2 linked regions of the Rubripirellula amarantea genome follow. The protein of the gene in region 1 interacts with the protein of each later gene in a pairwise test. Links are inferred from orthologs where the notes say so. Each region holds a gene or a part of one and is shown on either strand. Other genes may lie near its edges.

Region 1 (5,310 bases):
GAAGATAATCTCCGACTTCGACTCTTCTCGAGTCAAGTCTTCGCGAATCGGTGCTGAGAGTTACGTGTAACCGGCTCCTGAGTACTGGTGGCTTGAAACAGCCAAGAGATCGGCGGCGTATTGGTGAGCATCGGGACCGAGGTCGGCCCGATATGTCAGTTCAATTCTGGCCCGATCTATTTAGACCGAGAATCATGTCTTTGGAAAGGGACGCAGTGCAGTATTTGCGACAGCTATGGGCTTGGTGGATCAAGTACAGCGATCCTTTCGAGAAGTTGAAGCGAAAGGAAGATCGCAAAGCGAAAGAAATGGCAGAGCGTCTGGACAAGAACCTGAAGAACAAGAGTTCGCCGTGACGCTCATCACGTGTGGATTTTGATTCTGCGGCAGAGTCAATTCTCTACTGCGTTGGCTTGCTGATACGTTTCATTCAACTAGCTGGGATTGCCAAGGCAACACCGAACACTTTGGTCTGACCACAAAGATATTTCTATCCACGTGATCATACCTGTCTTCGCCGAAACCGGTGTCTACTCACCTTTCGGACAGTCGAGCCTTGGGAGCGGGGTTGCTGATGAACGTGGTTTCGCAACCCAGAGATGTAAACCGTGCGTCAGCTATCTCTCGCTGTACAAAGCTAAGCTCAGGAATCACGGCTTCCCAATATGACGCATCGTTGATCAGCATCTTCGCAAGTGATGCAGGGCGATCCGGCGTTGTTGGTCGCAGTCGAGACAGGATCGCTTTGATACAAGATCGTTGCTCAACGGAAAGTCGGTCGTGATCAAGCGACTGATGAAGCATCGGTAGGATTGACGTTCCGTGACTCAGCAGTTCTCGTTCGGCCTGGACTCGCTTGCGTCGCTGTGGATGGTCTAGTTGCTGGATCAATGCTTCGACTTGCTGCTGGTTCAGAACAATTGGCTGGCGTGATTCGGCGATCACGGCTTGCAGAGTTCGCTCGCTAAGGTGCTTGAGCGACTCGCCATGTAGCATCCTGGAAATCACTCGAGCAAAGTGTTTGTCGAAAATCTCCGGTGTTTGCAGGCGCAAATGCAGCAGGTTGCTGGATTGATAGGACTGCGCCGATTCCGACGTCAAGTCACCAATGGCCAGGGTAATCATTCCGGTTTCGGGCTGATCAAGGACGCAACGTTGGGCGGTGCCGTTGCCGTCATCTGAAATGTGCGATTCGATCCTGAGGTGCTGTGCATCCTGAACGTGCAGTGTGATCGACTGCTGAGGCGTCTCGCAAATGTAATGAACTGAGGGAATGCCGCGATTGGCGGTAACCGTGATACTTTCGTAGATCTGGTTTTCGGTACGGCTTTGTGAGCCTTTGCGATGCCTTGGTGCATCCAAACAGATCCGAGCTTGGACAAGTTGAAAACGCACGACGCCCGAGGGTTTGAAGTAGTCGGCGTGTAGTTCCTCGCCGTCACCTGAGTCCCGTCGTTGCGGGGGGAGACCTTCAGCCTCAGGCGGTCTTTGTCCCAAAGATGACACGCCCGTGATGGACAAGCCGATTAAGGCAAACAGCAAACGCCACCTCATACCAGTACCCTGTTCCTTCCCCGAATCTTGCGGGAGATGCGTTGCCAATGGATCAGCACATGATCAATCGCAACGCATGGGTGCAAACGCTTAGGTGAACGCGTAGGCCGGCCCTCATCGGGCAAGCCGACGAGTCCAACGAAGGTTATCGACAAAAATGCGCAGTTTGCAAAAGGGGAACTTCGTGGAAGTCAGCGCAATGGATCGCTTTTCCTACGGTAAATGATGCGTACGTCGTCATCGAATTGACGCACGTCCGCGACCGTGAACTGCCAAGCTTGGGCAACTTCTTTCACGCCATCGCCGGAAATGGGGCCAGGAGCCGCCGCTGAACCGAAGGCTTTAGGGCCAACAAAAACGTGTGCTTCGTCGATTTGGTCGACGGAAAAAAAACTTGAAAAAATCTCTCCGCCACCCTCAATCATTACGTTCGTGAAGCCTCTTTCGCCCAAATGTTGCAGCGCAGCGATGACAATTTCGTTTCGGTTCTCCGCATCGAGCTGCACGATTTCGACCGCCGTCGCATGCAAGTCTTCAAGCATTGAGGTGGGTACGGCGCGCGAGACGAGCAGTAACGTCGCAGTCTGATTCGCGGTCTGAATGAGCTTCGAGTCAATCGAAGGGACCCTGTGATGACACAATACAACGCGGACAGCAGTACGTTTGGGAGCTTCGCCTTCGGGCAGGCGTGTCGTCAATTGGGGGTCATCCGCTTCCACGGTTCCCATGCCAACGATGACTGCATCGACACGATTTCTAAGCCTGTGGACTTCAGCGCGTGAGTTATCGCCAGTGATCCATTTGCTCTGCCGGTCAACCGTTGCGATCTTGCCGTCCATCGTCATCGCCCACTTGGCGATCACCCACGGAATGCCGGTGCGAATTCGCTTTAGGTAGGGAGCTAACAATTGCGTCGCTTCCGATTCCATCACTCCGACGCTGACATCGATACCATGGTCCGTCAGTTCCGAAATTCCTCCGCCGTCGACTTTGGCAAAAGGATCTTTCATCGCGATCACCACTCGCGAGACCCCCGAAGCAATGAGTGCTCGGGTGCATGGTGGTGTTTTTCCTTGGTGGCAGCAAGGTTCAAGTGAGACGTAGGCTGTCGATCCGCGTGCATGATCCTGGCTTGCCAACGACATGATTGCGTCGACTTCGGCGTGCGGGCCACCAAAGACACGGTGAAACCCCCGCCCAATCACTTTGCCATCGCGTACCAAAACGCAGCCCACCATAGGGTTGGGCTCGACTGATCCTTCGCCATGTTTGGCAAGGTCGATGGCAAGCTTCATGAACTCGCGGTCTTGCTCGAACCGGATTTCGTTGTCTTTTTCCACGGATAGGTTCACTGGAACGGGGTCAATAGAAAACGAAAGCACGAGGCAAGACTGCTCCATCGCAGCATGAACGCTGCTACCTAGTCCATGCCGGGAACCCACAGCTTACTGCCGCCGTCGCCTTCGCCGCCAGCAGCCGGCGATGGAGCGGGGGCTCCTCCATCGGGAGTCCACAACCCGCCACCCGCCGCCGCGGGAGCAGCAGCTGAAGGTGGACCGCCTGGCCCTCCCCGTGGACGTCCATCGGGTCCAATCAACCCATAAGCCATCAACATCTGCTGAAGCTGTGCCATCACTTCGGGTTCTTGACCGTATTGTGACGAGATCGCTTGCAGAGCTGATTGGAATCCAGGACCATCGCCACCTTGTAAACGCAAGCCAATTTCAGTCAGCAACAGGTTCGCCGTGGATATTTGATTCGCAGCGGCAAACGCTTTGGCTTCTTCAAGCAGCTTCAATGCTACGGCGTTATCAGTAGCGGTGTTGATCAGAGTCATGTACGCAAGCAACTTCGCGGGACGTTGTTCCTCGCTCATTTCTGATTCAAGAAGAGCCGACGCGAATCGACGCATGGCATTGGTTGATGAAACCTGCTGAGCACGCTGCACTAAATAAATCAGCGACTCGGTATTGAGTTGGGATGGATCAACGAAAGCAAGATCTTCATTGGCAAGCGATTCGATGTCCTCGTTGTTCGCAACGATCATCCCTCGTCGTTGAAGACCAGCAAATTCATAAACCTTTTCGATCGAGTCACCGAGCTTTGATGAAACCGCGTCGTATTGCTCGATGATTTGCATTACCGCCGTGCGAACGAGCAGCTTGGATTCATCGCCCGCGAGATCCTTCAACGACGCGTTGCCTAGCAAAGGCAGTTTGAGTGACGCGACGGCTTCCGGCATCCGCTCTTGAACCAAATCGAGTTGAAGCTTTTCGGCGTCCAACGGGCTGGCTTGAAAACGCACCATCGCGATTGCTGGTTGACTAGCAACAAGCAAGGGCAAGGGTTCGCCGTCGGATTGGGTGAATTCAAACGCCGATTCGACTGCGTCATTGATGCGTGATTTCACTTGTTCGATTCGATCTTGCCGAACCTCGACAACCTCAATCCGAGCAGCACGGTCGGTTTGCTTTCCGTAAATGAAAACCATCGCGACAGCTTCTGGAACTTCAGAGATGGGCGGAAGCTTATCCAATTCCGTTGGCTTTTCGCGATCCAGAATTTGGAACCCAGCACGCGGTGGAATATCGTCCTCACTAGCGCGCATGCCGGAAAGCAAGTCCGGCGGAAGCGACACGAAGTAAGAACTGGCGGTCATCGACAATTCGATCTCTTCGGTGTTCTCTATGTCGCAAGTCAGTTCCACTGTAGGGATGCAAACGTCGGGAGTGCTCGGTTTAGCCATCGCCGACATCGCCAAGTACTTGGCTCGGGTGTCAAAGTCGAGCGATTCGCATTCCGACAACTTCCTGAGCATGTCCGATTGGGTATCGGTATCGCCTCGCCAAATCGCACAGGTCAACAGTCCCGACAAGATCGCTGGTTCGTCTGCAACGGTACGTTGCAGCGATTGGAATTTATTCTCGGCCAGCAGCACTTGGTTGCTTTGAAGCAGACCTGCTGCTTCGTCATAGCGTTCGCCCCAACTCGCGTCGGCGGGACGCTCGATGGTTTCCGGAATGGACTTCATCAATTGACTGATCGTCGGTGCTTGGTTGAGTTGCCGAAGCACCGAAACCGCTGTCCGTCCACCTTCGTAGCCAGACGCCATCATGGCGAGCGTGGCATATACACGGGCGGTTAGAAACGCCCCGGATTGAGCAAGCGAAAACGCAAGCACCGATGCAACGTCGAGTACGAACGAATCAACATCACGTCCGCTCTCGGTGAGTGCTTGAAGGATCGTCGAGGTCGCACTTTCGGCGTCACCCTTGAAGATCATCGCCGCTGCTCGCTGAGTCAACGCGAGTGGGTTGCTTGGTTGCAGGCGAATGAAACGTTCAGCGTTCTCGGATAGCGATTCATATTCTCGCAAATCGAGCAACAAGCGACCTCGGATCGCAAGCGCCCATGCAGCATCCGGGTTCTCTTGCAGGATTGTGGAAAGACGATCAAGCGCAGGAACAACTTGGCCGCCTTCGACCATCTTGATAACGGCATCGAGTTCGTGGACAGAGTCTTTGCACTTGCAGAATTTAATTTTCTTGCCGTTGCCACAAGGGCATACAGCATAGGTGTCAACAGTCATCGCGAAGCGAGCCAGTCAGTGGATGGAAAAGGAGGAGTTTCGCCAAATAGCAATTTACCATGATGCCCCACGATCCCCATACCCCCGACAGCAGTGGTGACGACGGTTCTTGAATTGAGACACCGCTGGGACTCAGACGCCAGGAAACTTCGGAAATCGGTCTTGGG
Region 2 (4,437 bases), on another replicon or contig:
CACGCTTCGGACCGTTTTCGTGACTGCTACCGGGCCGTCTTAGAGGCTCAACTTGCTGCGATTGACGCTCTACGGCCGGGAATCAAAGGCAGCGAGGTTGATTCGGTAGCTCGAAAAATCCTCGTAAAACATGGCCTCGGCGACGCTTTTTCGCATTCGCTGGGGCATGGAATCGGGCTTCATATCCATGAAGGCCCCCGATTAGCGGCAGTGGCCGAGGATGTGTTGGCTGAGGGGATGATCGTAACGGTTGAACCCGGCGTATACTTTCAAGCCGATTTCGGAATCCGTATCGAAGATGACGTTTTGATCACCCCCAATGGCTGCGAGGTTCTGGGCAAGCTGCCAAAGGGACTCGATGATTGTCGTTTGATGCTGTAAAACGGGCGTCGACGTGGGCAAACGGTCCTGCGAAAGTACCGGCCTCGGCTGGTCGCCAGTCCGGTTCTGCCGGTGATTGTTTTCCCTCATTTCTTTTACATCTGACGACGAGTCCAGCATGAGCAAGGGCGGTAAGCCAAAGGATGTGTTCGACGTTGAACGCATTCGCGAGATCATCGAGTTAATGGAACAGCACGATCTTTCGGAAGTCGACCTGCAACAGGGCGATGAGAAGATCAAGATTGGGCGCGGCCAAACCGCCCCAGTTTACGCCCCTGCTGCGGCTCCTGTTGCTGCAGCGGCACCCTCGCCAGCAGCACCGGCTGCACCGGCCGCGGATGCTCACGCGGGCACCATCACCATCAATGCGCCGATGGTTGGCACGTTCTATTCCAAAGCCAATCCAGAATCCCCCGCCTTTGTGAAGGTCGGTGATCACGTCGGTCCGGATACGGTGGTCTGCATCGTCGAGGCGATGAAGGTCTTCAACGAAATTCCTGCTGAATGCAGTGGCAAAATCGTAGAGATCTTGGTCAATGACCAGCAGGCCGTTGATTTCGGTAAGCCAATGTTCCGCGTTCAACCGGACAAATAATTCGTGTTTGAAAAAATCTTGATCGCCAACCGTGGCGAAATTGCGCTGCGCATCATCCGCGCCGCACGCGAAATGGGAATCAAATCGGTTGCGGTCTACAGCCAGGCCGACGCCGAGTCGATGCACGTCAAACTGGCCGATGAAGCTTACTGCGTCGGTTCGGCTCGTTCGGGTGATTCCTATCTTCGCATTGACCAAATCATCGCAGCCGCTGAAGTGTCGGGCGCTGATGCGGTTCATCCCGGCTATGGGTTCCTCGCCGAGAATTCCCACTTCAACGAAGTGTGCCGCGAGAGCGGCTTTGAATTTATCGGGCCAAGCCCACAGGCGATGGAAAAACTTGGTGACAAGAATACCGCCCGTAGCATGGCGATCGCTAACAATGTTCCCGTGGTTCCCGGCAGTGACGGATTGATTGAAAGCCCCGAGGCCGCGATCAAGACCGCCAAAGAAATCGGCTACCCCGTGCTGATCAAAGCAACCGCGGGCGGCGGTGGCAAAGGGATGCGCGTTGCCGAGGACGAAAAATCGCTTGCTGTTGCGATCAACCAAGCTCGCACCGAAGCCGAAGCCGCGTTCGGTAACGGTGGTGTTTACCTTGAACGATACATTGGACGCCCGCGTCACATTGAAGTTCAGGTGATCGCTGATAACCACGGCAACGTGTGCCATTTGATGGAACGTGACTGCAGCGTTCAACGGCGTCACCAAAAACTCATCGAAGAGGCGCCGAGCCCGAACCTTCCCGAAGAACGGCGTCGTGAAATTTGCGAAGCTGCCGTGCGAATGATTCGTGGTGCGGACTACTCCAACGCAGGCACCGTCGAGTTTATCGTTGACCAGAACGACGACTTTTACTTCATCGAGGTCAACGCGCGGATCCAGGTGGAACACCCCGTTTCGGAAATGATCACCGGCATCGACTTGATCAAGGAACAAATACGAGTCGCCGCAGGCGAGCCGTTGTCGTTCACTCAAGATCAAGTGAAGTGCGAAGGCCACGCAATCGAGTGTCGCATCAACGCTGAAAATCCTGACAAGAATTTTCAACCCAGTGCGGGCAAGATCACTCAAATGTTTGCCCCCGGTGGTTTGGGCGTTCGCTTTGACTCGCATGTCTACGGCGGATACACCGTGCCACCGTACTACGATTCAATGATTGGCAAGTTGATTGTTCATTGCCGAACGCGAGACGATGCGATCGCAACAATGCGACGAGCGCTCTTTGAACTGCAAGTCGAGGGAATCCACACGACGGCGTCGTTCCACGACAAGGTGCTCCAGCATCCAGAATTTGTATCGGGCAAGCACGACACGAAGTTCGTCGAACGTGAATTCCTGAGCTAAACCAACCTACCGCCCTAACCCACTGTGCCTCTGCTTTTTTCCATCGAACCGTTCACCTTCGTTCTGGCTTTGTTGCCGTTGGTTGGGTACCTGTTCGTTTTGGGGCTGATTCGGTTTTCGCGGCGGGCTTTGGTGACGACGGGATCGCGCGACGTTGCCGCACTCGCGGTGGCCGTCTGTGGATTTGTGGCCGCCGGGCCAGCCGAATTGCTGTTTCCTACCACCGCGGCAACGGTGTTCGGGCCCATGGTTTGGCTGGCGCTGATCGCGTTCTATAGCCTGTCCGTTTCGTTGATCGCGTTAACGGTTACGCCAAAGTTAGTCGTCTACGGACGGACTCCCGAAGAAACGTTCGACGCATTGCTGCGGGCGTGTTTGAAAATTGACGCTGGATCGACAGGCGATGCGAATCGTCTGCAAGTCTTTTTGCCTTCACTTGATGTTCGCTTACGCATCGATGGCATTCGTGGTCTCGATTATTGCCGCGTGCTGACCTTCGAACCCGTCCAATCGGTAAAGTTTTGGTCCGCGATGTTGGCTAACTTGCGAGGCGAGTTGCAGACCGGCCAAGATGCTATTCCTCGTCGCGGATTAGCGATGCTGGTCACTTCGTTCGCGATCGCGGGAATCCTCGCTTGGTATGGCTTGAACAATCAAACGCTCGTTGTTGACGGATTTCGCGACTGGCTGTGGCGGTGATTACCTACCGAAATCAATTTACAGCCATGTTGGCCTAAGCCTTCAACATTCCGCGCCGTTGTTTTACCGCTCAGAATCCCACCTCCAAAATGCCACCGTCAGGCGTTCACCGCGCAGGATCCTACGACCAGGTGTATCCCACCGGGGACGTTGCCATTAATCGTTTCCCACACAGGGGTTATCGCGAGTCTATAATTGCGGTAACAAAACCACGCGGTCAACGTTTCAGATTTCTCCCGAGTAGTTGTGAAACCCAATTCAATGATGAAAAGCTCGTATGACGTTGTAGTTGTAGGTGGTGGCCCCGCCGGAGCCTCGGCCGCCGCCATTGTTGCCCAAGGTGGTCTCAGCACATTGCTGATCGAGCGCGATGCGATGCCAAGATTCCACGTTGGCGAATCGCTAATGCCGGAAACCTACTGGCCTCTGCAGCGACTTGGTCTGAACGATCGAGTTCGTACATCAGGTTGGCAGGCGAAGAAGAGCGTTCAGTTCGTTACTCATAATGGTAAGGAATCAGAACCGTTCTTCTTTAGGCAGCACGACAACCGCGAATGCAGCACCACTTGGCAGGTCGAACGAAGCGAATTCGACAAAATGATCTTCGATCGTGCTGCTGAACTGGGGGCCGACGCGTTTGACCGAACTCGTCTGTTGGATGTCCACTTCGATGATAGCGGTGCCGCCACGGGTGTCAGTGTTCGTGATGCTAATGGAGAAGTCCACGAGATTGAATCGAAAGTCGTTATCGATGGAACCGGCCAGCAATCCTTTATCGCCAACAAGCTTGGCGTGAAAGAAATCAATCCTGACCTTAAGAAAGCTGCCATCTGGACCTACTACCAAGGCGCTGTTCGCGGCGAAGGAGACAACGAAGGGGCTACGATTATTCTGCAGACCGAAGGCAAGAACTCTTGGTTCTGGTTCATCCCGCTTTCCAGAGGCATCACGAGCATCGGGTGCGTGGGTGACAATGACTACATGCTGAAGGGTCGAGGTAAGCCAGAGCAAGTCTATGCGGAAGAGTTAGCCCGTTGTCCAGGATTGCAAAGCAGACTTGCCAACGCGACCCAACTAGGTGAACTCAAGACAACCAAAGAGTTCTCGTACATGGCAAAGAAAACCGCGGGCGATGGCTGGGTTCTCGTAGGCGATGCGTTTGGATTTATCGACCCGGTTTATTCTTCTGGCGTCTACTTCGCGCTGGAAATGGGTGTGCGAGCCGGGGATGCCGTGATCGAAGGGTTCAAGAAAAATGACCTTTCGGCTGACCAACTTGGATGCTGGACTGAATCTTTCCGCGAAGGAGCGAATTGGGTACGCAAGTTGGTTCACGCGTTCTACAACAAAGAATTCAGCATTGGTCGCTTCATGAAAGAACACCCCGAGCACCGAGGCAACGTGACGGATCTGCT

Evidence for each region. The genes of interacting proteins can lie anywhere in the genome.
Region 2: the proteins of ribD (region 1) and accC interact in binary tests that used the Escherichia coli proteins (3 or more experiments, as listed by UniProt). The link is inferred for Rubripirellula amarantea from one-to-one orthologs.

The regions. Positions count from the first base shown.
Region 1 is NZ_SJPI01000001.1:377,089-382,398, reverse strand. Bases 827-3,607 are described here. They hold ribD (bifunctional diaminohydroxyphosphoribosylaminopyrimidine deaminase/5-amino-6-(5-phosphoribosylamino)uracil reductase RibD), read right to left. Parts: upstream 2,907-3,607; coding sequence 1,746-2,906; downstream 827-1,745. Other genes in these bases: Pla22_RS01445 (tetratricopeptide repeat protein), read right to left, coding at 2,975-3,607; Pla22_RS01455 (hypothetical protein), read right to left, coding at 827-1,602. In the rest of the region: Pla22_RS25125 (hypothetical protein), read left to right, coding at 195-356; more of Pla22_RS01455, read right to left, coding at 535-826; more of Pla22_RS01445, read right to left, coding at 3,608-5,143. UniProt on the Escherichia coli protein: Converts 2,5-diamino-6-(ribosylamino)-4(3h)-pyrimidinone 5'-phosphate into 5-amino-6-(ribosylamino)-2,4(1h,3h)-pyrimidinedione 5'-phosphate.
Region 2 is NZ_SJPI01000004.1:188,734-193,170, forward strand. The notes cover bases 229-3,151. They hold accC (acetyl-CoA carboxylase biotin carboxylase subunit), read left to right. Parts: upstream 229-979; coding sequence 980-2,323; downstream 2,324-3,151. Other genes in these bases: Pla22_RS24615 (M24 family metallopeptidase), read left to right, coding at 229-381; accB (acetyl-CoA carboxylase biotin carboxyl carrier protein), read left to right, coding at 500-976; Pla22_RS24630 (hypothetical protein), read left to right, coding at 2,348-3,022. In the rest of the region: more of Pla22_RS24615, read left to right, coding at 1-228; Pla22_RS24635 (NAD(P)/FAD-dependent oxidoreductase), read left to right, coding at 3,287-4,437. UniProt on the Escherichia coli protein: This protein is a component of the acetyl coenzyme A carboxylase complex; first, biotin carboxylase catalyzes the carboxylation of the carrier protein and then the transcarboxylase transfers the carboxyl group to form malonyl-CoA.